One region of the Stenotrophomonas chelatiphaga genome, then DNA from elsewhere that is predicted to be linked to it. Evidence: riboswitches for the same ligand, from Rfam matches in the RefSeq annotation. Region 1 holds a riboswitch; the other holds the start of a gene.

Region 1 (14,699 bases):
ACGCGTTGCTGACGAAATCGATCGCGGCCGACTCCTTGGACAGCGCCTTGCCCGCATCTGCAGTCAGCACCACAGCGACTGCATCGAAGACCACCGAGGGCGTACCCGCCAGTTGTCCATCCGCGGCCTGGCGCTTGCCGTCGCTGAGCACGCCGCCGCCCAGCTTGGGCGCGACCAGCTTCACATCCGCGCCGGCTTTCTGCGCGGCCTTGCGCAGCCCGGCAATCACGCCGGCGTCGGATCCTTCGTCGAACAGGATGCCGATGCAGCGGCCCTGCAGGCTGTCCTTGCCGCGCCCGATGGTGCGCACTTCCGGGGCGTTGGGCAGGTCCTGCGCGGGCACGGCGGCAGGCACCGGGTCCGGCAGCGCGGCCATGCCCAGGCCGTCGGCCACGCGCTGGGCCAGGCTGTCATCGATATTGCGCAGCTGGCCGACGGTGCGCTCGCGCACTGCGGCGGTTTCCACCTTGGACAGTTCAAACACCAGCGCAGAAGCGAGGTGGGCCTGCTCCGGCTTTTCCAGGCTGCGGAAGAACATCCGTGCCTGGCTGAAGTGGTCGGAGAAACTCTCGGCGCGGGTGCGGCCCTTGCGCCCGTCATCGACGGTGGCATGGCTGCGGAAACCGGCCGGCGTCTCGCGCGGGGTGTCGGCTTCCAGCGAACTGGGGTCATACGCCACCCGGCCCTTGGGCACCTGCATCTGCATGTGGCCGTCGCGCTGGTGGTTGGCGAACGGGCACTTCGGTGCATTGACCGGTATCTGGTGGAAGTTCGGCCCGCCCAGGCGGATCAGCTGGGTATCCAGGTAAGAGAACAAACGCCCCTGCAGCAGCGGGTCGTTGCTGAAATCGATGCCGGGCGGCACGTTGGCCGGGCAGTACGCTACCTGTTCGGTTTCGGCGAAGAAGTTGTCCGGCCAGCGGTCCAGTACCATCCGGCCGATCACCTGCAGCGGAACCAGCGATTCGGGGACGATCTTGGTCGGGTCCAGGTGGTCGAACGGGAACTGTTCGGCCTCTTCTTCGGTGAACAGCTGCACGGCCAGTTCCCATTCGGGGAAGTCGCCACGCTGGATGGCCTCGAACAGGTCGCGGCGCTGGAAATCATTGTCAGCGCCCTGCAGTTTCAGCGCCTCGTCCCATACCGTCGACTGCAGCCCCAGCTTGGGCCGCCAATGGAACTTGACGAAGGTGGAATTGCCGGCGTCGTCGAGCAGGCGGAAGCTGTGGATGCCGAAGCCTTCGATCATGCGCAGCGAGCGCGGAATGGTGCGATCGCTCATCGCCCACATGATCATGTGCATGGATTCGGGCATCAGGGACACGAAATCCCAGAACGTATCGTGCGCGCTGGCGGCCTGCGGGAAGGCGCGGTCCGGCTCCATCTTCACTGCGTGGATCAGGTCCGGGAACTTCAGCGCATCCTGGATGAAGAACACCGGGATGTTGTTGCCTACCAGGTCCCAGTTGCCTTCGGTGGTATAGAACTTGACCGCGAATCCGCGCACGTCGCGCGGGGTGTCGACCGAACCGGCACCGCCGGCCACGGTGGAAAAGCGGGTGAACACCGGCGTCTTGACGCCGACTTCGGTCAGCACCTTCGCACGGGTGAATTTGCCCAGCGAACGGGTCAGCTCGAAGTAGCCATGGGCGGCGCTGCCGCGCGCATGCACGATGCGCTCCGGGATCCGTTCGTGGTCGAAGTGGGTGATCTTCTCGCGCAGCAGGAAGTCTTCCAGCAGGCTGGGGCCACGCGGCCCTGCACGCAGCGAGTTCTGGTTGTCGGAAACCGGAATGCCCTGGTTGCTGGTGAGTACCGGGTGGGAGCCACCGGCCAGCTGGTGCAGTTCATCGCCCTGGCCGCGCTGTTCCAGCGCCTCGCTGGACGACGGTGCGGACGTGGGCTGGGCGGGTGCGCGCTTGCCGGAGGGCTTGCTGGCGGCCATCGAAGGATCTCCTGGTGGATTGGCGGGGGGTCTCTGTTCGACTGTGGCCGGTGATGTGTTAATCCACGGTCCCGTGCAGGTGAGCGCGCAGGCAAAACGGCGGTCGGCTATGCTGTGGGCATGCGTGTTGAACCTGCCGACATCGAAGCCCTGTTCGACGCCATTCCGGACGTGCTGTTCTTCATGAAGGACCGCGAGGGGCGTTACACCCACATCAACCAGACCATGCTGCGCCGGCTCGGGTTGAAATCGCGCAAGGACGTGATCGGTCGGACGGCGGCGGAAATCTATCCCACCGGCTTGAGCGCGGACTACGCCGACCAGGATGCCCGGGTGATCGCCGGGGCGGTGATCGAAAACCTGATGGAACTGCACCTGTTCGCCAACCGGGAACCGGGCTGGTGCCTGACCTGCAAGCGTCCGTTGGTCGTGGAAGGAGAGATCAAGGGGCTGATCGGCATTTCACGCGACCTGGGGCAGAAGCACAGCCTGGGCGCGCAGTACGAGCACCTGCGACTGGCGCTGGCCCACCTCAATGCGCATTACGCCGAGAACGTGCGCATGCAGACCCTGCTGGACATCACCGGGTTCTCGCTGTCCAAACTGGAGCGCAGCTTCCGCAAGGTGTTCCAGATGACCCCGCAGCAGGTACTTACCCGGTTGCGTATCCAGATGGCCATGCATCTGCTGCATGGCAACGACAGCATCGCCAGCATCGGCCAGGCCTGCGGCTTCAGCGACCAGAGCGCGTTCACCCGCAAGTTCAAGGCGGAGGCGGGGCTTTCCCCACGCGCCTACCGGGCGCGCATCTCCGAACTGGCAGGCGGCTGAGCCGGCAGGCCATCCGGCCTATCCCACCGGCGCGCCGGACAAGGTAATGTGACGGCCTTGTTGCCGCACACAGTGTCCTTCGATGCCTGCCAACCCGACGCCTGCCGCTCCTGCTTCGACCCCCCGCCTTGGGCATGCGCTCAAGCCCCGCCAGCTGATCATGATGGGGCTGGGCAGTGCCATCGGCGCCGGGTTGTTCCTCGGCTCCGGGGTTGGCGTGCAGCTGGCCGGCCCGGCCGTGCTGCTGTCCTACCTGGTCGCCGGTGCGCTGGTGATCATCGTGATGAACGCGCTGGGCGAAATGGCGGCCAACAAGCCGACCAGCGGGGCGTTTTCGGTGTATGCCGCCGACGCCCTGGGCCCGACCGCCGGTGCCACCGTCGGCTGGCTGTGGTGGGTGCAGCTGGTGATCGTGATCGCCGCCGAAGCGGTAGGCGCGGCCGGCCTGCTGGCGACAGTATGGACCGGCCTGTCGGTGCCGATGGCGGCCTTGGCGTTCATGCTGTTCTTCACCGCCATCAACCTGCTGGGGGTGAAGAATTTCGGTGAGTTCGAGTTCTGGTTCGCGATCCTCAAGGTGGCCGCGATCCTTGGCTTCATCGCCATCGGTGCGGCGCTGCTGCTGGGCTGGTTGCCGGATGCGACCTCACCGGGCCTGTCCAACTTCACCGGCAATGGCGGCTTTGCCCCGACCGGCCTGGCCGGCGTCGGCGCGGCGCTGCTGGTGGTGATCTTCGCCTTCGGCGGCACCGAGATCGTAGCGGTCGCCGCGGCTGAAACCGAGGACCCCGAGCGCAGCATCGCGCGCGCGATCCGTACCGTGGCATGGCGTATCCTGGTGTTCTACATCGGTTCGCTGAGCGTCATCATCGCGGTGGTGCCGTGGACCAGCGAGGCGTTGAAATCGCCGTTCGCTGCCGTGCTGGAAGCGGCCAATATCCCCGGCGCCGGGACCGCCATCACGCTGGTTGCGGTGATCGCGCTGCTGTCCGCACTCAACGCCAATCTATATGGCGCTTCGCGGATGATCTTCTCGCTGGCACAGCGCCGCGAGGCGCCTGCCGTGCTCGGCTGGGCCGACCGTCGCCAGGTGCCGGTGCTGGCTGTGCTGGCCAGCGTGCTGTTCGGCTTCGCCGCTACGGTGATGGAGCTGGTGTTCCCGGACAGGGTGCTGCCGGTGCTGCTGAACATCGTCGGTTCCACCTGCCTGCTGGTGTGGACGTTGTCGCTGCTGTCGCAGCTCGTGCTGCGTCGGCGGGCGGACCGCGCCGGGGTGGCGCTGCCGTTCCGGATGGCTGCTTTCCCCTGGTTGACGGCGCTGGCGCTGGCCATCCTGGCCCTGATCTTCGCGCTGCTGCTGTACGGCGACCAGACCCGCCTGCAGTTCCTGTCGATGGTGGTCCTGACCCTGTTCATCGCCGGCTGCAGCGCCGCTGCGCGGCGTCTGCGCAGCCACGCAGGCTGAGCGGCGGTGAAGGCGTAGCGGTCCAGACCGCTACGCACCGAGGGACGCTGTCAGTCACGGCGGTCCATGCTGGCTGAGCCATTGTCATCGCCACCGCTCATCAGGCACAGAGCGAGTTTCGCCGTACAGGTGAAGATGCTCTGGGTGATGATGCAGGCGGCGTATTGCACTCCGCAGTCGACGACGCCGCGCTGGTCGGCGGTGTCCTGCGCAAGGGCGGCCGGCGCGGCAAGCAGCCCGCTGAGCAGGGCGATGGCGGGAAGTGATCTGATGCGTTTCATGGAATGGCTCCACTGGTGACGAGAGACTCCCTGCGCTGCAGGAAGGGGACGTGCCCCGATTGATGCGGGGCCGTTCCGGGCTGTCGCGCCGGAACGTGCCAGCATCGTCCCGCTGCCGTCGCATCAAACCCATCAGGGAATCAGGAGCGCAGCCGTCAGGGGCCTGCGTGCTTCTTTGTCGTCGTTCTTCATGATGGCCATGGTGGAGACCTGTCCATCAACCACAAGGCCCGCTTGCGCGGGCCTTGTGGTTGACCATCGGCTGCCCGGGAAGGCAGGTCAGGCGTCGACTTCGTCATCCTTGTATGCATCGACCGGGATGCAGGCGCACATCACGTTCTTGTCGCCGTACACATTGTCCACGCGGGCTACCGGCGGCCAGTACTTGGACTGCTTCAGGCTGGCCAGCGGGAACGCCGCCAGTTCGCGCGGGTAGGCGTGGGTCCACTCGCTGGCGGTCACCGCGGTGGCCGTGTGCGGTGCGTTCTTCAGCGGGTTGTCCTCGCGCTCCAGGCGGCCATCTTCGATGGCAGCGATCTCTTCGCGGATCTGGATCATCGCGTCGATGAAGCGGTCCAGCTCGTGCTGGGATTCGCTTTCGGTCGGCTCCACCATCAACGTGCCGGCGACCGGGAAGCTGAGCGTCGGGGCGTGGAAACCGAAGTCGATCAGGCGCTTGGCGATGTCTTCGGCACCGATGCCGCTGGTCTTTTCCAGCGGACGCACGTCCAGGATGCACTCATGCGCCACCAGCCCGTTGCGGCCGGTGTACAGGGTCTTGAAGTGCGGGGCCAGGCGGGTGGCGATGTAGTTGGCGTTGAGCAGGGCGACCTGGGTTGCCTTGCGCAGGCCTTCGCTGCCCATCAGCGTGATGTACATCCAGCTGATCGGCAGGATCGACGCGCTGCCGAACGAGGCCGCCGAAACCATCCCGACATCGCCTTCGCCACCGAGCACGCGCGGCAGGAACGGGGCCAGGTGCGACTTCACCGCGCAGGGACCCACGCCGGGACCGCCGCCGCCGTGCGGGATGCAGAAGGTCTTGTGCAGGTTCAGGTGCGACACGTCCGAGCCCCACTTGCCGGGCTTGGCCACGCCGACCAGGGCGTTCATGTTGGCACCGTCGGTGTACACCTGGCCGCCGTGCTGGTGGATGATCTCGCAGATCTCCACGATCTCTTCTTCGAACACGCCGTGCGTGGACGGGTAGGTGACCATCAGCGCGGCAAGGCGGTCGCTGTACTTTTCCGCGTTGCGTCGGATGTCTTCGACATCGACGTTGCCGTTGGCGTCGGTCTTGGTCACCACGACCTTCATGCCGCACATCTGCGCCGACGCCGGGTTGGTGCCGTGGGCCGAATCGGGGATCAGGCAGATATCGCGATGGTCATCGCCGCGCGAACGGTGATAGGCGCGGATCGCCAGCAGGCCGGCGTATTCGCCCTGCGCGCCGGAATTGGGCTGCAGGCTCACCGCGTCGTAGCCGGTGCATTCCACCAGCATTGCTTCCAGGCCTTCGATCAGCGCCTTGTAGCCCACGGCCTGGTCGGCCGGCACCAGGGGATGGATGTTGCCGAACTCCGGCCAGGTCACCGGAATCATCTCGGCGGTGGCGTTGAGCTTCATCGTGCACGAGCCCAGCGGGATCATCGTGCGGTCCATCGCCAGGTCCTTGTCGGCCAGCGAACGCAGGTAGCGCAGCAGTTCGTGCTCGCTGTGGTGGGTGTTGAACACCGGGTGGGTCAGGAAGTCGCTGCGGCGCACCAGGTCGGCCGGGATCGCGTCGGCGGTGCTGCCGTCCAGCGCATCCACGTCGGCCTGCGCACCGAACACGGCGGCCAGCGCGACCACGTCCTCGCGGGTGGCGGTCTCGTCCAGGCTGATGCTGACCGAGCTGCTGTCGATGGCACGCAGGTTGTAACCGGCCGCGCGTGCAGCCTGGTGGATCGCGGCGGCATCGATGCCGGTCACGTGCAGCGTATCGAAGAAGTCGCTGCCGACGGCAACGCCGTTGCTGCGCAGGGCCGCGGCCAGGATCGCCGCCAGGCGGTGGGTGCGGCGGGCGATGCGGGTCAGACCGTCCGGGCCGTGGTACACCGCATACATCGAGGCCATCACCGCCAGCAGCACCTGTGCGGTGCAGATGTTGGAGGTGGCCTTCTCGCGGCGGATGTGCTGCTCGCGGGTCTGCAGGGTGAGGCGGTAGGCGGGGTTGCCCTGGGCGTCGATGGAAACGCCGATCAGGCGGCCCGGCATCGAACGCTTGTAGGCATCGCGGCAGGCCATGAAGGCCGCATGCGGACCGCCGAAGCCGAACGGCACGCCGAAGCGCTGGCTGTTGCCGACCACGATGTCCGCGCCCCATTCGCCGGGGGCGGCCAGCAGGGTCAGTGCCAGCAGGTCGGTGGCCACGGCGACCAGGCCGCCGCGCGCATGCACGGCATCCACCAGCGCCTTGTGGTCAGCGACCTGGCCGAAGGTGTCCGGGTACTGCAGCAGCAGGCCGAACGCCTCCGCTTCCAGTGCTTCAGCCGGGGTGCCGACGCGCAGCACGATGCCCAGGGGCTCGGCGCGGGTGCGCAGCAGTTCCAGCGTCTGCGGATGCACCGCGTCGTGCACGAAGAAGGTGTCCGACTTCGACTTGGCCGAACGCTTGGCCAGGGTCATCGCCTCGGCGGCGGCGGTGGCTTCGTCCAGCAGCGAGGCGTTGGCGATTTCCATGCCGGTCAGGTCGGCGCACAGGGTCTGGAAGTTGATCAGCGCTTCCATGCGGCCCTGCGAGATCTCGGCCTGGTACGGGGTGTAGGCGGTGTACCACGCCGGATTTTCCAGGATGTTGCGCAGGATGACGTTCGGCGTGTGGGTGCCGTAGTAGCCCTGTCCGATGAAGCTGCGCAGCACGGTGTTCTGGTCGGCGATGGCGCGGATCTTGGCCAGTGCCTGCACTTCGGTGATCGATTCGGGCAGCGCCAGCGGCGCCGGCGACTTGATCCGGGCCGGCACGATGGCATCGGTCAGCGCATCCAGCGAGGCATGGCCGACCACGCCGAGCATCTGCGCGATCTCCGCGTCGTTGGGGCCGATGTGGCGCTCGACGAACGCGTTGTGGTGTTCAAGCTCGCGCAACGAAGGGGTGTTCTGGGACATGGCGAAGGATCCGTCGGGAAAGGGCACGCACGTGGGCAGGCTGCCGATCAGCAGCCCGCGGGGCGCCCCTCTGTCCTTTTGCCTGAGAGTTTGGAAGCGCGCGTGTGCGCGGCTTCGTGCCCCTTCGGCGCCGGATCGAACCGGTCTCTCCAGAGTTTTGATGCGGGTGGTCACGGGCCTGAGCGATTACGGGCGTTTGCGCCTTCGGCAGCGGTGTCCTGCTTCTCCCACCTTGTTGCCCGCCGATTATAGCGGCCCGCGTGGAAGCCGGGGGAGCGGCAGCCCGCTAGACCCCGCTGAATGCGTCACGACCTACCGGACGGATTCGGCCCGGATCGCATGGTATTGGGGCGGCCAACGGCCTATCATGGCGCCACTCTCGTATTCATCCGGCGCCATCTTCCTGTCCTGCCTGGACCGGGTCGGGCGCCTGCCGTGCATGGCCTGCGCGGCTCCTCCGGACGCTCCCATGACTGCCGCCTCGCCTTCGACCCGCCGTCTGGCCCTGTTGCTCGCAGGCCTGGCGATGTTCGGCCCGTTCTCCATCGACACCATTTTCCCGGCGTTCCCGCAGTTGGCGCAGCGGCTCGGGGTGGACGAAGTGGCGGTGCAGCAGACCGTCAGTGTCTACCTGCTGTTCTATGGCCTGATGAGCCTGGCGCACGGCCCCCTGTCCGATGCCTGGGGACGCAAGCGGGTCATCCTCGGCGGCCTGGTGGTGTTCGTGGGCGCCTCGGTCGGCTGTGCCCTGTCCACCGACCTGACCACGCTGCTGATGTTCCGCGCGCTGCAGGGCCTGTCGGCCGGCGTCGGCATGATCGTCGGCCGCGCGGTGATCCGTGACCTGTACCACGGCCACGATGCGCAGCGGTTGATGAGCCAGGTGTCGATGATCTTCGGCATCGCGCCGGCCATCGCGCCGATCATCGGCGGCTGGATCCTGCTCAGCGGTGCCGGCTGGCCACTGATCTTCTGGTTCCTGGTGGTGTTCTCGCTGCTGCTGCTGGTGGCCACCGCGCGTTTCCTGCCGGAAACCCATCCGGTCGCCGCGCGCACGCCGTTGTCGCCGCGCGGACTGGTGCGTGACTACCTGCGCATCGGCTCCAATCCTCGCTTCATGCGGCTGGCGCTGGCCGGCAGCATCAACTTCGGCGGCATCTTCCTGTACATCGCCTCCGCGCCGATGTTCGTGATGCAGCACCTGCGGCTGGGCGAGGGCGGATTCGCCTGGTTGTTCATCCCGACCATCGGCGGCATGACGGCCGGTTCGTTCCTGTCCGGGCGCATGGCCGGCCGCACCACGCCGACCCGCCAGGTCAGCATCGGCTTCATCTGCTGCGCGGTCTCCGCCGTGCTGAACATCGCCTACGTGGCCACCGCGCCGCAGCTTGCGCTGCCCTGGGCGGTGCTGCCGATCTTCATCGGTGGCCTGGGCATGGCGCTGATCTTCCCGATCCTGGCGCTGGCGGTGCTGGACATGTACCCGCACCAGCGCGGGCTGGCGTCGTCGTTGCAGGCCTTCCTGCAGCTGATGGTCAGCACCCTGGTGGCCGGGCTGGTGTCGCCGCTGCTGAGCCATTCGCCGCTGCAGCTGGCCCTGGGCCAGGCGGCATTCTTCGCCGTGGGCTTCGTGTTCTGGTACTGGGAACACCGGCGCGAGCGCGACCAAGAGGCACTGCGGGTGGCCGCAGGCGGCCCGCCGTGAAGCAGGTCCGCGCGTGGCGTGCGGTATCCTTGCCACCCCGATTGCCCGTACTCCCCTGATGTCGACCACCTCCAAACTGCGCCGTGACATCCGCCGGCGCCGCGAAACCCAGGCCGCCAACCGCGAAGCCGCGCAGGCCTCGCCGGTCGAGCCGCACGCCGAACTGCGTGACCAGCAGCGCACGCTGCTGGCCGGCGTGGTGCGACGCGATGGTGAATGGGTGCTGGGCATGGATGGCCGCATCGCCGGCCAGAGTGAAAGCGCCGCCCAGGTGCTGGCCTTGATCATGCAGGCCGGCGAACTGCACGAACGCAAGGGCACGCCGGTGCGCCTGGTGTATTCGGATGCGCTGCGCGATGCCGCGCAGGCCGAGGCCAATGCGCAGGGGCTCAGTTTCGATGAGTTCAAGGACGCGCTGGCAGCGAAGATGGCCGCCGGCAAGGCCAACTGACCCCGCTTGATCGCGCCGGGCGATGCCCGGCGTTGCATGACGTCCGAAGGTGGCGCCGGGCCATGCCCGACGCCACCGGATGATCAGCGCTTTGCAGGCGCTGCCGGTGCTGCCGGCGCTGCGGCGCTGGCCTGCCAACCGCAGACCTGGCCCTGGTTCTGCTCCTTCAGCCAGGCGTTGACCGGGGTGAAGTATTCGATCATCGGGCCGGCATCGAGCTTGTCACCGCCGGTGAGCTCCTTCAGCGTGGCCTGCCACGGCTGGCTGGCGCCCTTGCTCAGCATCGACCAGAACTTCTGCCCGGCTTCCTTGTTGCCGTAGAAGCTGCATTCGTGCAGCGGTCCCTTGTAGCCGGACGCATCGCACAGGCCCTTGTAGAACTGGAACTGCAGGATGCGCGCCAGGAAGTAGCGGGTGTACGGCGTGTTGCCCGGCACGTGGTACTTGGCGCCCGGATCGAAGAACTCTTCACCGCGCGTGGTCGGCGGGGCCACGCCCTGGTAGCGCGCCTTCAGGTCCCACCAGGCCTTGTTGTAGTTGTCCGGGGTGATCGAGCCGTCGAACACGCCCCAGCGCCAGCGGTCGATCATCAGGCCGAACGGCAGGAAGGCCACGCCGGACAGCGCCATGCGCATCTGGTTGTTGATCACCGCTTCGCGGCTTTCTTCCGGCTTGTCGACCAGGCCGATGGAGTTCAGGTACTTGGGCGTCATCGCCAGCACGATGGTGTCGCCGATCGCTTCATGGAAGCCATCGTTGGCACCGCCCTGGAACAGCGGGGGCAGCGGGTTGTAGGCCAGGTCGTAATAGATGTGGCCGAGCTCGTGGTAGATCGTGGTGAAGTTCTCTTCGTTCGGCTTGATGCACATCTTGGTGCGCACGTCGCCTTCCATGTTCATGTCCCAGGCGCTGGCATGGCAGACCACGTCGCGGTCCTGCGGCTTGATGAACTGGGTGTTCTCCCAGTACGACTTCGGCAGCGCCGGCATGCCCAGCGACACGTAGAAGTCCTGCGCGCGTTCGGTCATCTGCCGCGCGGTGCGCAGTTCGGCTTCACGCTGCGCCTTGTACAGGCTTTCCACGTTGGCGTTGCTGCCGGCCTTGGCCAGCGCGCCGCTGAGGTTGACCTGGTACTGCTTTTCCAGCGCAGCGGTGATGTCCAGGCTGCCGGCACCGGGATACGGCTGCAGCTGGTCCCACAGGTTGGACCAGTCCTGCTGCCACATGTTGCCGGTCAGGTGGGCGGCGATCAGGCCGTTGCCCACTTCGGCCTTGTCCTTGCCATAGGTGGCGTCGAGCTTGCCGCGGGCGTAGCAGTGCAGCTGCTCGTACATCGGCTTGACCTGTTCCCACAGGCGATCGGTTTCCGGGCCGATCTGCTCCGGCGGCATGTCATAGCCACTGCGCCACATCTGCCCGGCATCGGCGAAGCCCAGCCCCTTGGCACCTTCGTTCACCAGGCCGACGAACTGCTGGTAGTCGCCCCGCATGTTCTTGGTGGTGCCGTGCCAGCCCTGCCACGCATCCAGCTGCTGGTCGTAGTCGCGGCTGCTGGACAGCACCTGTTCCAGGTCGCCGAGCTGGCGGCAGGAGTTCGGATCATTGGCGTCGGTGCAGTACTTGCCGGCGCCATAGCTGCCTTCCATGCGGGTGGCGATCTGGGTCAGCTGCGCCAGCTTGGCCGGGTCGCGCGGGGCCGGCATCGACGACATCAGCTTGAGCAGCTGCAGCGCGCGCTTGCTGTCGTCGGACATCGGCTGGCCTTCGAACTTGGCCGCCTGTTCGATCCAGCTGTTGAGCTGGGTCAGCGAGCGTTCGTTGGCCTTGGCCGCCACGCGTTCGGAATCGCCGTTGATGTAGGTCGACGACAGCCACTGCGCCGAGGTCATCTCCGGGTACGCGGCCTTGTATTCGGCGTTGATGCGGGCCACGAACTGGTCGGCGGTTTCGCCAGCCGGCGCCGTTGCGGTCGCGGTGTCGGTGCCCGGGGTGGGCTCCTTCTTGCAGGCGGCCAGCGACAGCGTGGCGGCGGCGATTGCCGACGCCAACAGGAGATGACGGTGTTTCACGGGTGGTCCTTGGGTGGTGAACGACCGCTGAAGGCTAGTGGCCCGGGCCCGCTGCCGCAAGGGGCAGTGCAATGAAGGGCACTACGGGGCGGGACGACGCACGCCGATCAGCCTTCGCAGCGGGCGAACAGGTCGTGCTGCGGATCGTACAGCGCGGTGCGCACCTGCATCAGGCCCAGCACGGAGGAGAACAGCGCATCGTGGTCGGTGCGCTGGCCGGCACGCTCGCGCAGGCAGGCCAGGTCCAGCCTGCGGTCGCGCACGAACTGCGGTGAGAACCACATCGTCATCGGCACATGGGTCTGCTCCTGCGGTGCGATCGCGTAGGGCACCCCGTGCAGGAACAGGCCTTTCTCTCCCAGCGATTCGCCATGGTCTGAGACATAGATCATCGCGGTGTCGTAGTCCTCCATCCCCTGCAGGAGCCCGATCGCCTGGGCCAGTACATGGTCGGTGTACAGCAGCGCGTTGTCGTAGCTGTTGGCGATCTGGGCACGCGTGCAACGTCCGAGGTCAGCGGTATCGCAGGTAGGCGTGAAGCGGCGGAAGCGCGGCGGATAGCGTTCAAAATAAGCTGGCCCGTGGTTGCCCAGCTGATGCAGCACGATGACCCGGTCACCGGGTTTCGCGCGGGCCTGTGCCGGCAGGTCCTGCAGCAGGATCTCATCCATGCAGCGACCGTCGACGCACAGCCCCGGCGTGGTGGCATCGGTCAGCGACTGCAATGGCAGTCCATCGCAGACGCCTTTGCAGCCGGACTGGTTGTCACGCCACAGCGTCGCGATGCCGGCATGGTCCAGCACATGCAGCAGCGACTGGTGCGCACGTATTTTCTTCTCGTCGTAGTCGCGGCGTCCCCACGGGGAGAACATGCAGGGCAGCGATACTTCGGTGCTGGTGCCACAGGAATGCATGTCGGGGAAGTTGATCACCGGTTTCTGCGCCAGCTCCGGGGTGGTCTCACGCGTGCCGCCATTGAGCCCCCAGTCCTGCGCACGCGCGGTTTCGCCGATGACGACCAGCAGCAGGCGTGGCCTGCTTCCCGCCACGCGGGGCATTGCCTGGGCATCGGTGCCGATCGGCAACTTGGGCGCGCGCTGCACCGGGTTGTCGCCACGCAGGGCGCGCGGCAGTCCCAGCAGGACATTGGCGGGCGTGGCCAGGTAGCGCACTTCGCGCTGATTGCGCATCAACGCGGAGATTTCCTGGAACGACAGCAGCGCACCGCCGAGTGCCACGCTGGCGGCGAGCAGCAGGAAGCCGGCGCGCCACAGCAGGGTGCCGGGCCAGCGCCGCTGCGCCCACTGCACCCGCCACAGCGCGATCACCGGCAGCATGCCGATCAGCAACGGCCCGGCCAGCGAGGCGGTGAGCAGCTCGCGGCTTTCGCGGCGGTCGGTTGCCAGCACGTTGCGCAGCATGTCCGCATCCAGGTAGATGTGGTAACGGCTCATGTAGTGCGAAGCCAGCGTGGTCAGCAGGATCAGCAGGCTGACCACGGCCTTGCCGTTCCAGCGCCAGACCAGCAGACCCAGCAGGAAGGCGTGGGTCCCGAGCAGCAGCAGCAGCAGCGACACGGCATAGCGGATGCTGCCGGGGTGGGTGGCCATTGCGCTGGACCAGAACAGCCCATTGCCTGCGACGGCGAAGTACAGGCTGGCAAGCGCGATCAGCGCCTCGCTGGAGATCAGCGGGCGCCACTGCAGCCAAGCCATGGCCGGCAGCCGTACGCCGCGTGCGACGGTGGCATTCATGCGCGCGCCCCCGCTGCGTGCCCGGCCCGACGCGGCAGGCGGGAACGCGCCAGCGCATACAGGCCCAGCGAGAGCAGCCAGCAGACGCTCAGCGTGGCCAGGTCGTGCGACATGAAATGCGCGCCGCGAAGCTGCTGGGCAAGCCCCAGCGCTATGCCGGCAAGCAGGCCGACGGCAAGCCCGCGCCAGCGCCAGGCCGGTCGCCACAGCAGCGCGAAGAAATACAGGCTGACCCATGCGTAACCCGCACTGGCCTGGCCGGCAGGGAAGCAGGCGGCGGCGGGCAGGGCGGCGGGCCGCGCCTGCAGAAGGCCGACGAACGGACGCTGTCCGCCATAGCGCAGCAGGTCCCACGGGCAGTCCATGTGGGTCAGCGATTTCAGCAGCGATACCGCGCCGGTGCCCAGTGCAATGGCCAGGACGAGATACAGAAGCGCCCAGCGCAGGTGGCGATTGCTGCCGTAGCGCCACTGGTGGAAACACAGCACCAGGACCAGCAACGTTGCGGTGGCGCTGAGCCATTTGCCGCCCGTGTGCATCAGGACGGTGGTGGCCCACGCATCGCGCAGCAGCCAGTGCTGGCCTTCGAGCGCGAAGACGCGGTCGGCGATCCACTGGTCGCCGCCCAGCACCAGCGCGCTGAAAATCAGGGCGGCAGCGATCAACGGCAGCCACAGGTGACGTGCAGTGAATCCGCTGCCTGCGATCTGCCGAATGCGTGGGAGCGGATATCCGGGAACAGCGATGCGGTGCATGCACAAGGCCTTTGGAGGATCCGCGGCCATGCTAGGTAGCGCGATGTCGGAGAAAAATCGGAGCGATGTTCGGCTTCGGTTAAACCGGACCGCGCCGCCGCGCTGGCTCAGTCTTCAGCGTCGCTTGCCCCGCGCGCCGCTGCGTGGCACGTGCGGGACCACGCCGTTCCCGGTACCAGCTGCCATCGATTGCCGTTGGACATGCCGATGTCGATGATCTGCGCGGTATCCACGCAGGGGCTGATCGCCGCATCCAGCACCAGCAGCCAGCGTGTCTGTGGCGCAGCAGCGATCCA
Region 2 (14,699 bases), on a different contig from region 1:
TTTTCCAGTTCGGCCAGGTTCTGCTGCTGGGTGCCCTGCGCCTGTGCCAGCCGGACCTCGTACGGACGCGGATCGATCTGCGCCAGCAGGTCGCCGGCCTTCACGTGCTGGCCTTCGTTGAAATGCAGTTTCAGCAGTTCGCCATCCACGCGGCTGCGCACCACCACGCTGTGCAACGGGGTCACCGTGCCGATCGCCTTCAGCCGCAGCTGCAGCGGTTCAGCGCTGGCACGGGCGATGCGGACCGGGGTCGGCTTGCGCCCGCCGGCATCGTCTGCCGCCACGTCGGCGCGCGGCCACGCCCACCATGCCAGCAGCGCGGCAAGCATCACGAAGGAAGCTGCCAGCAGCAGCGTGCGGTTACGGCGGGGGCGCGACGGTGGGTCAAGCGGCATGGGGCATCCTGCACCCTGCGATGGCGCAGGGAAGTGCTGCGCCAGGATCCGTCACTGCAGGCCTGGCAACGTGGGGAGGGTTGTCTGGCGGGGCCGCCGAAGCAGCGTGGCTGGATGCCGCCGCTTGCGCGACGGGGCCGCCATGGTAGCCAATTGCGCGACAGGTTTCCGCATGACCTTGGTCATGGGCGCACGCATCCCGGTAGTGACGGCCGCTGGCCGTCAACCGCAATCCGGTAGTGACGGCCGCTGGCCGTCAACGTAGATCCGTCAATGCACTTCGTCGTGGTACACGAACTTCGGCATTTCCCAGCGGTAGTGGATTGCCAGCAGGCGCAGCGCGAAGCCCCCGGCCAGGCAGCACAGGATGGCGGTGTTGTCGGCCACGTTCCAGCGCAGCAGCAGCAGGTAGGCCGCACCGGTCAGCAGCGAAATGATCGCGTACAGCTCCTTCTGGAAGATCAGCGGCACTTCGTTGCACAGGATGTCGCGCAGCACCCCACCGAAGGCGCCGGTCAGCATGCCGGCGATCAGCACGATCGGCGTGGCGTGGCCACCATCGCGGGCGATCGCACAGCCGATCAGGGTGAAGGCGATCAGGCCCAGCCCGTCCAGCACCAGGAAGGTGCGGCGGAAATGGTGCATCCAGCGCGCGACCCAGGTGGCGATCAGCGCGGCGCACACGGTGAATCCGAGGTATTCGGGATGCTTCACCCAGGCCAGCGGATAGTGGCCGAGGATGATGTCGCGCAGCGATCCACCGCCGAGGGCGGTGACGCAGGCGATCATCACCACGCCGAACAGGTCCATGCGGCGGCGGCCGGCGGACAGCGCACCGGTCATGGCTTCGGCGGAAATGGCGATCAGGTAGATGATGGACAGCAACATGGGCAGGCTCCGGACGCGGTGGGGCCGGCCACGCAGCACGCAGCGCCGATGCCGGGGCAGCGACGTACGAAGGTGACCGGTGCCGCTCCCGCTGTCCTTTTGCCTGAGAGTTCAGCGGACGAGTCCGCGTGCCCCTTCGGCGGATCCCTGCGGATCTCTCTCCAGCTCGGCGATTCGGATACATGGTTGGTGGAATGCCATTCCACCGGCCTGAGCGATCATGGGAGCCTGCGCCTTCGGCGGGTGCCAGCGTGGCACCACTCTCCTGCATCCGGCGCGTAGTGTAGCCGCTGGCGGCGGTTGGGCGATAATCGCAGCATGGCCCGCCCCGACACGCCCTGGTTCCTGTACCTGCTCGAATGCCGGGACGGCAGCTATTACGCAGGCATCAGCACGGATGTGCAGGCACGGTTCGCCGCCCACCTGGCCGGCAAGGGCGCGCGCTACACCCGGGCGCGCCCGCCGCTGCAGATCCTCGCGGTGCGCCAGTACCCGGACCGCGCCGAAGCCTCGCGCGCGGAGTGGCAGCTGAAGCAGCAGCCCCGCGCGCGCAAGCTGGCGTGGCTGAGCGAGGCGTTGTAGCGCCAGCGTCCGTCCGCCGAGCCTGGCTCGGCGCTACCGGCATCGCTCTCTAGCGCCGACCCATGGTCGGCGGGCGCCGCTCACCCGCGCGGCGGGTCCTTGGGCGGTTTCACGTCGCCGAAGATGATCCGCGCGCTGCGCTGGTAGCTCCAGTACGCAACCGCCCAGTTCAACAGCACCACCATGCGGTTGCGGAAGCCGATCAGGAAGAACACGTGGGCGGCCAGCCAGAACCACCACGCGAGCAGCCCGGACAACTGCAGTTTTCCCAGGTGCACGATCGCGGCCATGCGCCCGATGGTGGCCAGGTTGCCGTAGTCGGCGTACTTGAACGGACCCGGCGCCGGCTTGCCGTGCAGGCGCGCACGAATGGTGTCGGCCACGTGCTTGCCCATCTGCTTGGCGGCGGGCGCCACGCCGGGCACCGGCCGGCCATCGGCCTGGGTCAGGGCGGCCAGGTCGCCGGCCACGAACAGTTCCGGGTGGCCGGGCAGGGTCAGGTCGGGCTGCACCAGTACGCGTCCGGCGCGGTCCAGCGGCGTTTCCAGCGTGGCGCCGAGCGGCGATGCCGCCACGCCGGCGGCCCAGACCACGGTTCGCGCGGGGACGAACTGCTCGCCCAGCTGGAAGCCCAGGCTGTCGATGGCCGTCACCGGCGTACCGGTCAGTACCTCCACGCCGAGCTTTTCCAGTTGGCGACGCGCCTTCAGCGAAAGCACGTCCGGGAAGGTGGACAGCACGCGCGGCCCGGCTTCCACCAGCCGCACCCGGGCCGAGGCCGGGTCGATGTGGCGGAACTCGTTGCGCAGGGTGTGGCGGGCGATCTCGGCCAGGGTGCCGGCCAGTTCGACACCGGTGGGGCCGCCGCCGACCACCGCGAAACTGAGCCAGGCGGCTTTCTTTTCCGGGTCCGGCTCGGCCTCTGCACGCTCGAAGGCGAGCAGCAGCTTGCGGCGCAGGGCAATGGCGTCGTCCAGTGTTTTCAGGCCCGGCGCATCCTTGGCCCATTCGTCGTGACCGAAGTAGGCGTGGGTGGCACCGCTGGCCAGCAGCAGGGTGTCGTACTCCAGCGATGTGCCATCGACCAACTGCACGCTGCGCGCCTGCTTGTCGATGCGGGTGACTTCGCCCAGGCGCACTTCCACGTTGCGCTGGTGGCCAAGGATATGCCGCAGCGGGGCGGCGATGTCCGGGGCGGACAACCCGGCGGTGGCCACCTGGTAAAGCAGCGGTTGGAACAGATGGTGGTTGCGGCGATCGACCAGGGTGATACGGATGCGCTCGCTGGCCAGGGCGCGGGTCGCCCAGAGGCCGGCGAAACCACCGCCGACGATGACCAGGTGGGGGGTGCGCTCGCGCGTCATTCGCGTGGCTCCAGTAGGGGGGCGTTGGGATGATCGCATGTCACACGGCGCGCTGCCGGTGTGGAACATACTGTCCGAACACCATCGTCAGCCTGGAGCAGGTATGTCCGAGCCGGAAAAGCGCATTGCCCTGTTGATCGACGCCGACAACGCGCCCGCATCGAAGATCGAGGAGGTGCTGGCCGAAGTGGCCCGGCACGGCGTGGCCAACGTCCGTCGCGCCTACGGCAACTGGAAGAGCCCGAGCCTCAAAGGCTGGGAAGCGGTGCTGCACGAGTACGCGATCCGTCCGATCCAGCAGTTCGCCTACAGCCGCGGCAAGAACGCGTCGGACATGGCGATGGTGATCGATGCCATGGACCTGCTGTACGCACGCAACCTGGATGGTTTCGCGATCGTGTCCAGCGATGCCGACTTCACGCCGCTGGTGATGCGACTGCTCACCGACGGGGTCAAGGTGTATGGCTTCGGCGAGAAGAAGACCCCGGATCCGTTCGTCAACGCGTGTTCGAAATTCACCTACCTGGAAGCCTTGGGGCAGGCCCACGCCAGTCCGCCGGATGCCCATCCGGAAGGCGCGACCACCGGCGAGGCGGGCGAGGCCGGCAGCGAGGCACGACCGCGCAAGACCGGTGCGGAAATGCGCAGCGATACCAAGCTGGTCAACCTGCTGCGCCGTGCGGTGGCCTCGGCCGAAGGCGAGGACGGCTGGTCGCACCTGGGGCCGGTGGGCAGCCAGATCGGCAACCAGGCCTCGTTCGATCCGCGCAACTACGGCTACGGCAAGCTCAGCGACCTGCTGGCGGCGATCGGCCTGTTCGAGATGAAGAAGGACGGCAAATCGTCGTACGTGCGGGCACTGGCGAAGAAGCCGGTGGCCACGCAGGCAACCAAAAGGGCCGCCAAGACCGGCAACACCACGCCAGCCTGACCGGCGTATCGTAGCGGTCCCGCGCCACGCCGGCGCACGTTTGCCTGCAAGGAAAACCACATGCTGAAGATCTGGGGCCGCCGCAATTCCAGCAACGTGCGCAAGGTGCTGTGGTGTGCCGAGGAAATCGGGCTGGCGTATGAGTCGATCGAAGTCGGCGGCAGTTTCGGCGGCACCCAGGCCGCCGAGTACCAAGCCATGAATCCCAACGGGCTGGTGCCGGCGATCGAAGACAACGGCCTGCCGTTGTGGGAATCCAATGCGATCGTGCGCTATCTGTCGGCGCGTTATGCGCTGGGCACGCTGTACCTGGAAGATGCGGCCGAGCGCGCGCACGGCGAGAAGTGGATGGACTGGACCACCTCGCGCATGGCACCGCTGTACAGCGAGCTGATCTGGGGCGTGATGCGGACCGCACCGGCGGATCGCGATGAGGTCCGCATCAACGCGGCGCTGGTCAAGGCCGGCGACCTGCTGGCGATGGCCGATACCGCGTTGTCCAGGCAGCCGTGGCTGTCCGGCGACCGCTTCGCGATGGGCGATATTCCGTTGGGCGCGCTGGTGTATGCGTGGTTCGAGATGCCTATCCAGCGCCCTGACCTTCCGCACCTGGCGGACTGGTATGCACGCCTGCGCGAACGTCCGGCGTACCAGCGCGGCGTGATGACCGGGATGAGCTGACGGCGGGTAGTGCCGAAGGCAGCGGCAGGAGCCGCTGCCAATGTCGCTTGCGACGGCCCGCAGGGTGCCGGTCAGGACGACCGGCATAGCCATGCGCGGCGAGCGCAGCGGGAACAGCTTGACGGCCAGCGGCCGTCACTACCAACGGCCGTCAGTACAGGTCCACCGGATCCACGTCCAGCGACCAGCGCACCTTGCGTGCCTCCGGCAGGCCCTGCAGCAAGGGTGCCACGTGGTCCAGCACGGCATGCAGCGCGGGGCGCTGCGCGCTGGACAGCAGCAACTGCGTGCGCTGGTAGCCTGCCCGCCGTGGCATCGGTGCGGGCATCGGCCCGAAGGCTTCCAGGTGCGGCTGTTCGCCCACCAGCGCACGCACGGCCAGCAGGAACGCATTGGCATGTTCGACCTGCTGCGCTTCGGCGCGCAGCAGCGCCAGATGGGCGAACGGCGGGAAGCCGGCGGCCTGGCGCTGGTTGAGTTCGGCCGCAGCGAACGGGTGGTAGCCGCCGTTGACCAGGGTTTCCAGCAGCGGGTGGCCCGGATGGTGGGTCTGCAGCCAGACCTCGCCGGGATCGCGCGCGCGCCCGGCGCGGCCGGCCACCTGGATCAACTGCTGGGCCAGCTTCTCCGTCGCGCGGAAGTCGGAAGAAAACAGGCCTTCGTCGATGCCCACCACCACCACCAGCGTCAGCTTGGGCAGGTCGTGGCCCTTGGCCAGGATCTGCGTGCCGACCAGGATGCCGGGCTGGTCACCGAGCCGGGCCAACTGTTGTTCCAGTGCATCGCGGCGCGAAGTGGTGCTGCGGTCGATGCGCAGCACCGGCACGTCCGGGAAGGCCTGCACCAGGTGTTCCTCCAGCCGTTCGGTGCCGATGCCCTGCGGCTGCAGCGCCAGGCTGGCGCAGGCCGGGCACGCCAACGGGGCGGCCTGCCGCGCACCGCAGTGGTGGCACTGCAGGCGCCGGCCCGCGCCGTGCACGGTCATCGGCGCATCACAGCGCTGGCAGGGCGCGGTCCAGCCGCAGTCGTGGCACAACAGCACCGGCGCATAGCCGCGGCGGTTCTTGAACACCAGCACCTGCTGGCCGTTGCGCAGGTGCTCGGCGATGCCTTCCAGCACCTGCGGTGACAGGCCATCGCGAAGCGGACGCTTGCGCACATCCAGGATGCGGACGCGCGGCGGCATGGCATCGCCGGCACGCACCTTCAACCGCAGGTGGGTGAAGCGGCCGGCATGCGCGTTGTGCAGGGTTTCCATCGCCGGGGTGGCGCTGCCCAGCACCACCGGAATGCCGAGCGCCTTGGCCCGCACCAGGGCGAAATCGCGGGCGTGGTAGCGGATGCCGTCCTGCTGCTTGTAGCTGTTGTCGTGTTCCTCATCCACGATCAGCAGGCCTGCTTCGGGCAGCGGCATGAAGATCGCCGAGCGCGTACCCACGATCACCCGCGCTTCGCCACGCGAGGCCGCCGCCCAGACCCGCGCGCGTTCGTTGTCGTTGAGGCCGGAGTGGAAGGCGTGCACGGCAATCCCGAGGCGGCCGCGGAAGCGTGCCAGGGTCTGCGGGGTAAGGCCGATTTCCGGCACCAGCACCAGCGCCTGCCGGCCCTGCGCCAGGCACTGGATGATCGCCTGCAGGTAGACCTCGGTCTTGCCGCTGCCGGTGACCCCGTCCAGCAGGAACGGCGCGAAGCCCTGCGCGGCGGTGATCGCCTGCACCGCGGTGGCCTGCTCCGGGTTCAGGGTCGGGCCGCCCAGCGGACTGGCCTGCAACGGCGCCACCGCCAACGCCACGCGCTCGGCAAGACCGCGCTTGGCCAGGCTGCGTGCCGCTGTGCGCCAATCGTCCATCCGCGCGGCGATCACGTCTTCATCGACCACCGCATCGGCCAGCAGTTCGGCCAGTTGGCGCGGTCGGCTGCCGGCGCGCAGGCTGCCCCGCTGTTCGCGCCCATCGGTAGAAAGCTGCCAGCCCCAGTGGTGGGTTTCCGGCATCGGCTCGCCATGCCGCAGCGGGCCGGGCAGGGCGGTGGACAGCACTTCCCCCAGCGGCGCGTGGGTGTAACGGGCCAGCCATTGCAGGCTGTGCCACAACTCGGCCTGCAGCAGCGGCGCCGGGTCCAGCCAGGTGAGGGCCTGGCGCAGGCTGGCCGCTGGATCGGCGCTGCCCTGTTCCACCACCACGCCCACCAGTTCGCGCGGGCCGAACGGCACCCGGATCCGGCAGCCGACGACCACGTCCGGTGCCGCGCCCTCCGGTGGCAGGTAGTCGAACAGCTGCGGCAACGGGACCGGCAGGGCAATGCGCAGGGTGGGCAGGGGAGCATCCATCTGGGCAGTGTACCGACCCGCTGAACGTCCCCGCAGAGCGCATTCAGGGGCGTCACTCCTCAGTGAAGAGACCCTAAACACGAGGTAAATATCGGAGTCCATTGGAGATTCAGGGTTATCCACATCTTTTGTGGATAAGTCTGTGCGTTAGCTTGGGTGGAAGGCGGCAAGTGCCGATGCCGACAGCCTTGATCTTGTCATGGTCAAAAATTAGCCACACAATATTAATATTCAAAATCAATGGCTTATGTGTTAAATGCCGCTGAAACATAAGGTCCGGGCGGCATGGGCATCAGCGGACGACCGATTTCTTGACGCTGTGCACAACGTGCAGCACGAACGCCCGTGACTAGCAAGCCCTCGGCGTCGCTGGTTGGGAGCAGCTATCATTCCGCGTGAATTCCTGGAGTCCCTGATGACGGCAGCGTCCGCCTCTTTATCCCCTACTGCGGCCGGTGCGTTGTCGGCATTTCTTCGTGGCGTTGAACGTCGTGCGCTGGTGGTCGCCGAACTGCAGACCGGTGATGCCGCACGCGCTGAACAGGCGTTGGTCGCGGTCATGCGCGCGTTTGCCGCGGTCGCCAGCGATCTGCCGATGGCACAGTGGCCGCCGCGCTTCTGGGCGCTGCTGGCGGCCCGCCAGGCGCTGCGCGAAACACCTACCGGCCGCTGGGAGGGCACCCTGGCCCACCTGGGCAGCCTGCAGCCGCTGGTCCGCCTGGCCCTGCTGCTGCGGATCGGCGCAGGTTTGGACGAAGATACCGCCGCGCGCCTGCTGGATACCGATGTAGACGGTTACCAGGAAGCGTTGGCTGCCGCCTGTCCGCGCGATGCACACGGCAACCCGGACGCGCAGGCGTGGCGGGTGCTGGCCGAACAGGTGCAGCAGCAGATCCGCGAACTGCCTGCCCAGCGCCTGAAGGAACTGCAGCAGCCGGTGGCGGCGGGCAGGAAAGAGGAGGCGCCCAAGACCTGGCGTGCCCCGGCGGCCGAGCCGCGCACGTCTGCAACGCCACCACGGCGGCGGTCGTCGCAGCAGCGCCGCTGGCGCGGGCCGGCGATCCTGCTGGGCACCGTGCTGGTGCTGTTGCTGGCCGGGCTCGGCTGGCGCGCCTGGCAGTCACATGTGCCCGATGCGCCCGCGGTGGTCCCCGACGGCGCGGTAGGCGAGGCCGGTCCGGTCACGGTCGAAGCCCTGGAGGGTGACCCGCCGAAGGTGGCCGCCGCCGCTGCCGATCCGATGGCGACCGAAGATGCGGCGATGCTCGCCGACCGTGATTTCCCGCTGCTGGCCGATGCCGACCTGCATGCCTGGTCGGCCGCGGGCGGCCCGCTGCCGGTCGACGAATCGCAGGCCAGGCCGACCCGACCCGAACCGGTCGCGGCCGCGCTGGAAACGGCGGCCGCCGATGAGTAAGCGTCACTGCCTGCTGGTGTTGCTGGGCGCCGCCGGGCTGGTACACGCCGCTCCGGACCGCACCGCGCTGCCGCTGTCGGTGCCTGCAGGGCCCGGCGCCATCGGCAGTCCCGCTGCCCCGGCGGCGATGCCGTGGCAGCAGCTCGGTGCGGAGCAGAAGCGCCAGCGCCGCAGCGAATACGCCGCGTGGCGGGCGATGAGCGAGTCCGAACGGGCGCGCGTGCGCCAGGCCGCCGAGCGTTTTGCCGCCCTTCCATTGGCCAAGCAACAGGAGCTGCGTGACCAGTTCAACGCACAGGACCAGGCGTTCCGCGATGGTTGGCGCCTGGGGCCGCTGCTGGGCGAGCATTTCAGCCGGCTGCAGGGCATGTTCGGCTACGTGCCGGAAAACCAGCGCGATGCCACCCTGGCGATGCTGCGGCAGCTGACCCCGGCACAGGTGTCGCAATTGACGCTGGTCGCGCAGCGCACGCCGCCGCAGCAGCGCGATACGGTGCGGACCGAATTCCTGTCCGTGGCGCCGGCCCAGCGCGATGCGTGGCTGGCCCGTCAGGTGGGGCGCTGATCCTTCGCGCCGCCTGATGGCGGGCGCGGGAGGGGCGTGACGACCAACGGTCGTCACCCACTGGGGAGGTGTTCACCCACCGGGGGGCGTCACCCACCGGGGCAGTAGTCACCCACCGGGGCGGTCATCACCTGCCAGCAATCGGTCATCCGCCGGCAGGCACCATCGCCGTCTCCACGGAACGGGTAAGATGTCGGCCCGCAACCCGGTGTCTGTGCCCTTCGCGCGCAGCCGTAGTCGCCGACCCTCTGCAGCACCATGTCCATCGCATCCCCCGCCCCGCGCTTCAGCCGAGAAGTGCGCGCCACCGGCATCCTCGCGTTGCCGCTGGTCCTCGGCCACGTCTCCACCGGCCTGATCTCCTTCGTCGACAACGTGATCGCCGGCCACCATGGCACCCACACGCTGGCTGCGGTGACCATCGGTACCGCGTTGCTGTGGCTGCCGATGCTGATCCCGATCGGCACGCTGATTTCGCTGACCGCCTCGGTATCGCAGCTGCACGGCGCCGGCCGCGAGCGTGAAATCGGCCCGCTGTTCCGCCAGGCCCTGTGGCTGGCGCTGGGCCTGGGCCTGATCATGTTCACCTTCCTCAGCGTGGTGCCCCCGCTGCTGCCTGCCTTCGGCATCGCAGCGGACATCGTGCCGGGCGCCACCGCCTTCCTGCATGCGGTGCGCTGGGGCGGGCCGGCGCTGACCCTGTACTTCTGCATGCGCTACCTCAGCGAAGGCATGCACTGGACCCTGCCGACCATGCTGATCGGTTTCGGCGGACTGCTGGTGCTGGCGCCGATGGGCTACGTCCTGGCCAATGGCAGGCTGGGTTTCCCGGAGCTGGGCGCCGAAGGCCTCGGGATCGCGTCGGCGATCATGATGTGGCTGCAGGCGCTGTGCTTCGGCGCCTATCTATGGAAAACCAAGCGCTTCGCACACCTGCAGTTGTTCAGCCATTTCGAGGGCCCGCGCTGGCGCGCGATCTGGGACCTGCTGCGTACCGGCCTGCCGATCGGCATCACCGTGCTGATGGAGGGCGGTCTGTTCATCGTCACTGCGCTGCTGATCGGGCGGCTGGGCGCCAACGAGGCCGCCGCGCACCAGATCGCCATCAACGTCGCCCAGCTGTGCTTCATGATCCCGATGGGCGTGGCCGAGGCGACCACGGTGCGGGTGGGGCACTCGGTCGGGCGCGGCGATGGCCACGGCGTCCGGCGCGCGGCATGGGCCGGCTACGCGATCATCATGGGCACCCAGACCGTGTCCGCGCTGGCACTGCTGTTCGGCCACGATGCCATCGTCGGGGTGTACACCAATGACCTGGCGGTCGCCGGGTTGGCCTCCACGCTGCTGCTGTACGCGGCCGCCTTCCAGTTCCCGGATGGCATCCAGGTGTTGTCGGCCGGCGCGCTGCGTGGCCTGAAGGACACCCGCGTGCCGATGTTCATCGCCATGTTCGCGTACTGGGGGCTGGGCATGCCGCTGGGCGCCGGGCTCGGCCTGGCGCTGGGCATGGGGCCGCAGGGCATGTGGATCGGGCTGATCGTCGGGCTCACCGCTGCCGCCATCCTGATGGGCTGGCGCCTGCACCGCAGCGGCGCCCGCGTGGGGCAGTCCGCGCTGTCCTGAATGCCGGCACTGCGCGCGCCACTTCACGGTGGCCCCCTTACTTGTGTCCGATGCTGCGCGCAACCACACCCGTTATGCTGACCCCGCAATTTCCACGGCAAGACGCCAACCGGAGCAATCCATGAACCAAACCGTGCCACCGCTGCCCCCCGCGCGACGCAATCCCATCGCGGCGTTCTTCGTCGGGCTGTGGGACGTGATGAACTTCACGCGGCGGCTGATCCTCAACGTGCTGTTCTTCGGCCTGCTGTTCTTCATCCTGGTCGCGCTGGTCGTGGCGGCCGGCATGGGCGCGGGCGCAAGCAAATCGCTGCAGGACCGCACCACCCTGGTGATCGCACCGGAAGGCCGGCTGGTCGAACAGTTCAGCGCCGATCCGGTCAGCCGCGCCTTTGCCAAGGCGATGGGCGATACCAGTGCCGAAGAGATCCAGCTGCGCGACCTGATCCGTGCGATCGATGCGGCGCGCGAAGACAAGAAGATCGAGCGGGTGGTGCTGGAACTGGACAAGCTGCAGCCGTCCGGCTTCGCTTCGCTGCGTGAAGTCGCCGCTTCGCTGCAGCAGCTGCGTGCGTCCGGCAAGCAGCTGGTGGCCTACAGCGAAAGCATGGGCCAGTCGCAGTACCTGCTGGCCGCACAGGCCGACGAGGTCTACCTTGACCCGATGGGCGCGGTACTGCTGGAAGGCCTCGGCCGTTATCGCCAGTACTTCCGCACCGGCCTGCAGGACAAGCTGGGCGTGGACGTGCACCTGTTCAAGGTGGGCGAATACAAGTCCGCCGCCGAACCGTACGTACTGGACGCGGCATCGCCGCAGGCCAAGGAAGCGGACCTGTACTGGATGAACGATGTCTGGCAGCGCTACCTCGGTGACATCGCCAAGGCACGTCGCCTGGATCCGGCCCAGCTGGCTGCCGGCATCGATACGTTGCCGGAAGGCGTGGCCGCCGCCGGCGGCGACCTGGCCAAGTTCGCGCTGCAGCAGAAGCTGGTCACCGCGCTGAAGACCCGCGAAGAATTCGACGACCTGATGGTCGAACGCGGCGTGGCCGACGGCGATGCCGATGGCGGCTTCCGCAACATCAACCTGGGGGCTTACCTGGGCCAGATCGACGCACGTCGCAGCCCGGTGGATTCGCGTCCGCAGGTGGCGGTGGTGGTGGCGTCGGGCGAGATCAGCGGCGGTGACCTGCCGGCCGGTCGCATCGGCGGCGAGTCGACCTCCGCGCTGCTGCGCGAAGCCCGCGACGACAACGATGTGAAGGCCGTGGTGCTGCGCGTGGACTCCCCGGGCGGCGAAGTGTTCGCTTCCGAGCAGATCCGCCGCGAAGTGGTGGCCCTGCAGGCCGCCGGCAAGCCGGTGGTGGTGTCGATGGGTGACCTGGCCGCATCCGGTGGCTACTGGATCAGCATGAATGCCGACCGCATCTATGCCGATGCCTCGACCATCACCGGTTCGATCGGCATCTTCGGCATGGTGCCGAACGTGGCGCGCGCGCTGGACAAGATCGGCGTGCATACCGACGGCGTGGGCACCACCCGTTTCGCCGGCGCGTTCGACATGACCAAGCCGCTGGACCCGGCCGTGGGCCAGGTGATCCAGTCGGTGATCGACAAGGGGTACGCGGACTTCACCGGCCGCGTGGCCGATGCGCGCAAGAAGCCGGTCGAGGCCGTGGACGAAGTGGCGCGTGGCCGCGTCTGGTCCGGTGCCCAGGCCAAGGAGCGCGGCCTGGTCGATGCCTTCGGTGGCCTGAAGGATGCCGTGGCCGATGCCGCCGGCCGGGCCAAGCTCGGTGCGGACGACAAGTACCGCGTGCGCTACATCGAAAAGCCCGCCACCCCGTTTGCCCAGTTCCTTGGCGGTTTCGCCGGCAGCCACGCCGGTGCCTGGATGCTGGCCGAATCCGGCGTGGGCCGGATGGTGCTGGCGCGGACGATGCCGGAAGTGGATACCCAGCTGCGCTTCGTGCAGAACGCCGCGCGCGAGCAGGGCAAGGGCACCCCGGTGAAGGCGCTGGCCTACTGCTTCTGCGGCTTCTGACCGCCGCCCGACGGTAGCAGCCGACCGGGGTCGGCTCTACCTGGCACCGCGTTATTCCTTCTCGGCGCGCTCTTCCTGGGCGCGCCGTTGTTTTTCCGCATCATCCAGCGTCTGCTGCACGCCACGGGCTTTCTCCAGTGGCGCCTGCACGCTGCGCGCCAGTGCCTTGGGCTCCGGCGGCTTGTCCTGCGGCGGTACCGCCGGGCGCTGGCAGGCGGCCAGCGCGGCCAGCGTGATGATCAGGGCGATGGTTTTCATGCGGTGCATCGAAGATCTCCCGGCGACGGCGCTATGCTTGCCGCATCGTTACACGGGCAGCGCCCGGATGGGAGTTCAAGATCGTGACTGCGCAGCGCTGGCGGCTGGATGGACAGACCGCCCTCATCACCGGGGCCAGTGCCGGCATCGGCCTGGCCATCGCGCGTGAACTACTCGGCTTCGGTGCCGATGTGATGATCGTGGGCCGCGACATCGACATGCTGGAGAGTGCCCGCGACGACCTCGCCGATGAGTACCCGGCCCAGGCGATCCATGCCCTGGCCGCCGATGTATCCGACGACGAGGACCGGCGCGAGATCCTGGACTGGGTGGAAGACCACGCCGACGGCCTGCACATCCTGGTCAACAATGCCGGCGGCAACATCACCCGTCCGGCCATTGATTACACCGAAGACGAATGGCGCAACATCTTCGAGACCAACCTGTTTTCGGCCTTTGAACTGTCGCGCTATGCGCATCCGCTGCTGGCGCGGCATGCGGCATCGGCCATCGTCAACGTGGGCAGCGTGTCCGGCCTGACCCATGTGCGCAGCGGCGCGGTGTATGGCATGACCAAGGCGGCCATGCACCAGATGACCCGCAACCTGGCCGTGGAATGGGCCGAAGACGGTATCCGGGTGAATGCCGTGGCGCCGTGGTACATCCGCACCCGGCGCACCTCCGGGCCGCTGTCCGATCCGGATTACTACGAGCAGGTGATCGAGCGCACGCCGATGCGCCGGATCGGCGAGCCGGAAGAGGTCGCCTCCGCGGTGGGCTTCCTGTGCCTGCCTGCCGCCAGCTATGTCACCGGTGAGTGCATCGCGGTGGACGGCGGCTTCCTGCGTTACGGGTTCTGAGCGCTCAGGGCACCGGGCAGCTGCTGGCTTCCAGCACCGCCTGCACGCGCAGGCGCTCGGCGTGGGCCTGTGGCTGGGTGTCCGGCGTGGCAAAGCTTTCGCGCCCGCGTGCATCGCGCAGCCGTTGCTGCCAGGCACCGCAGCGCTGTGCCAGCTCCACTTCGCTGCAGGCATCGCGCACCATTTCGCAGCTGGCCGCGGTACCGGGCGCGATGCTGCCCCCCAGCCCGCTGATCGACATCACCACGCAGCGCGGCGGGGCCGCTTCGTATTCGTGGAAATACTGGCCGCCACCGCCACCGCCACCGCTGGCGGTGCAGCGGAAGATGACCGGCGGCGCAGGCCGGTCCGGTCCGGCGGCGGCGCTGGCCTGGGCATCGGCGGCGGCGCGTGCGCGGATCACGTCGCTGTCCAGGATGGCATCGCCACTGCCTGCGGCGGCGCCGGGCTGCGGGGCGGTGAGCAGGTCGCTGTCGAGCACGGCGGGCGCCGGCGCCGGCGAGTCGCCCAACGCGGTGGAGGCCGTGGATGCGCTGGACGCGCCGCGCCGCTGGATGATCTGCGCGGTGCCGGACGGGCACGGTGCATCCTGCACGCTCACCTTGCCGTTGGCATCGGTGCAGCGGAACACGATGTCTTCGTTGGCGAACGCCGGCAGGGCGGTCGGCAGCAGCGCCGCCAGGCAGATCCAGGTCTTCATCCGCCGATTGTAGCGGTGCACGCTGCTGTCAGCGTCCGCCGCAGTCCTGCCCCAGCCGCGCA

What was found. Region 1 has a riboswitch for glycine ahead of gcvP (aminomethyl-transferring glycine dehydrogenase). Riboswitches for the same ligand answer to the same signal wherever they lie in the genome.
Region 2: it holds a riboswitch for glycine, as region 1 does, so the genes downstream of both, RTX79_RS08010 (trimeric intracellular cation channel family protein) here and gcvP (aminomethyl-transferring glycine dehydrogenase) in region 1, are expected to answer to the same signal.

Annotation. Positions count from the first base shown of each region.
Region 1 is NZ_DAMBRS010000010.1:10,707-25,405, reverse strand. It holds gene RTX79_RS12885 (catalase) at 1-1,945, opposite strand, end outside; gene RTX79_RS12880 (AraC family transcriptional regulator) at 2,066-2,776, shown strand; gene RTX79_RS12875 (amino acid permease) at 2,859-4,241, shown strand; gene RTX79_RS12870 (hypothetical protein) at 4,292-4,522, opposite strand; gene gcvP (aminomethyl-transferring glycine dehydrogenase) at 4,802-7,669, opposite strand; glycine riboswitch at 7,730-7,832, opposite strand; gene RTX79_RS12860 (multidrug effflux MFS transporter) at 8,139-9,374, shown strand; gene RTX79_RS12855 (hypothetical protein) at 9,433-9,825, shown strand; gene RTX79_RS12850 (M2 family metallopeptidase) at 9,909-11,894, opposite strand; gene RTX79_RS12845 (phosphoethanolamine transferase) at 12,002-13,648, opposite strand; gene RTX79_RS12840 (phosphatase PAP2 family protein) at 13,645-14,403, opposite strand; gene RTX79_RS12835 (ArnT family glycosyltransferase) at 14,511-14,699, opposite strand, start outside.
Region 2 is NZ_DAMBRS010000004.1:86,662-101,360, reverse strand. It holds gene RTX79_RS08015 (MdtA/MuxA family multidrug efflux RND transporter periplasmic adaptor subunit) at 1-395, opposite strand, end outside; gene RTX79_RS08010 (trimeric intracellular cation channel family protein) at 666-1,283, opposite strand; glycine riboswitch at 1,365-1,458, opposite strand; glycine riboswitch at 1,471-1,561, opposite strand; gene RTX79_RS08005 (GIY-YIG nuclease family protein) at 1,602-1,865, shown strand; gene RTX79_RS08000 (NAD(P)/FAD-dependent oxidoreductase) at 1,946-3,229, opposite strand; gene RTX79_RS07995 (NYN domain-containing protein) at 3,333-4,160, shown strand; gene RTX79_RS07990 (glutathione S-transferase family protein) at 4,221-4,841, shown strand; gene RTX79_RS07985 (primosomal protein N') at 4,993-7,170, opposite strand; gene RTX79_RS07980 (hypothetical protein) at 7,586-8,587, shown strand; gene RTX79_RS07975 (DUF3106 domain-containing protein) at 8,580-9,152, shown strand; gene RTX79_RS07970 (MATE family efflux transporter) at 9,411-10,775, shown strand; gene sppA (signal peptide peptidase SppA) at 10,897-12,819, shown strand; gene RTX79_RS07960 (hypothetical protein) at 12,871-13,077, opposite strand; gene RTX79_RS07955 (SDR family oxidoreductase) at 13,161-13,937, shown strand; gene RTX79_RS07950 (DUF4124 domain-containing protein) at 13,942-14,637, opposite strand; gene RTX79_RS07945 (DUF4124 domain-containing protein) at 14,666-14,699, opposite strand, start outside.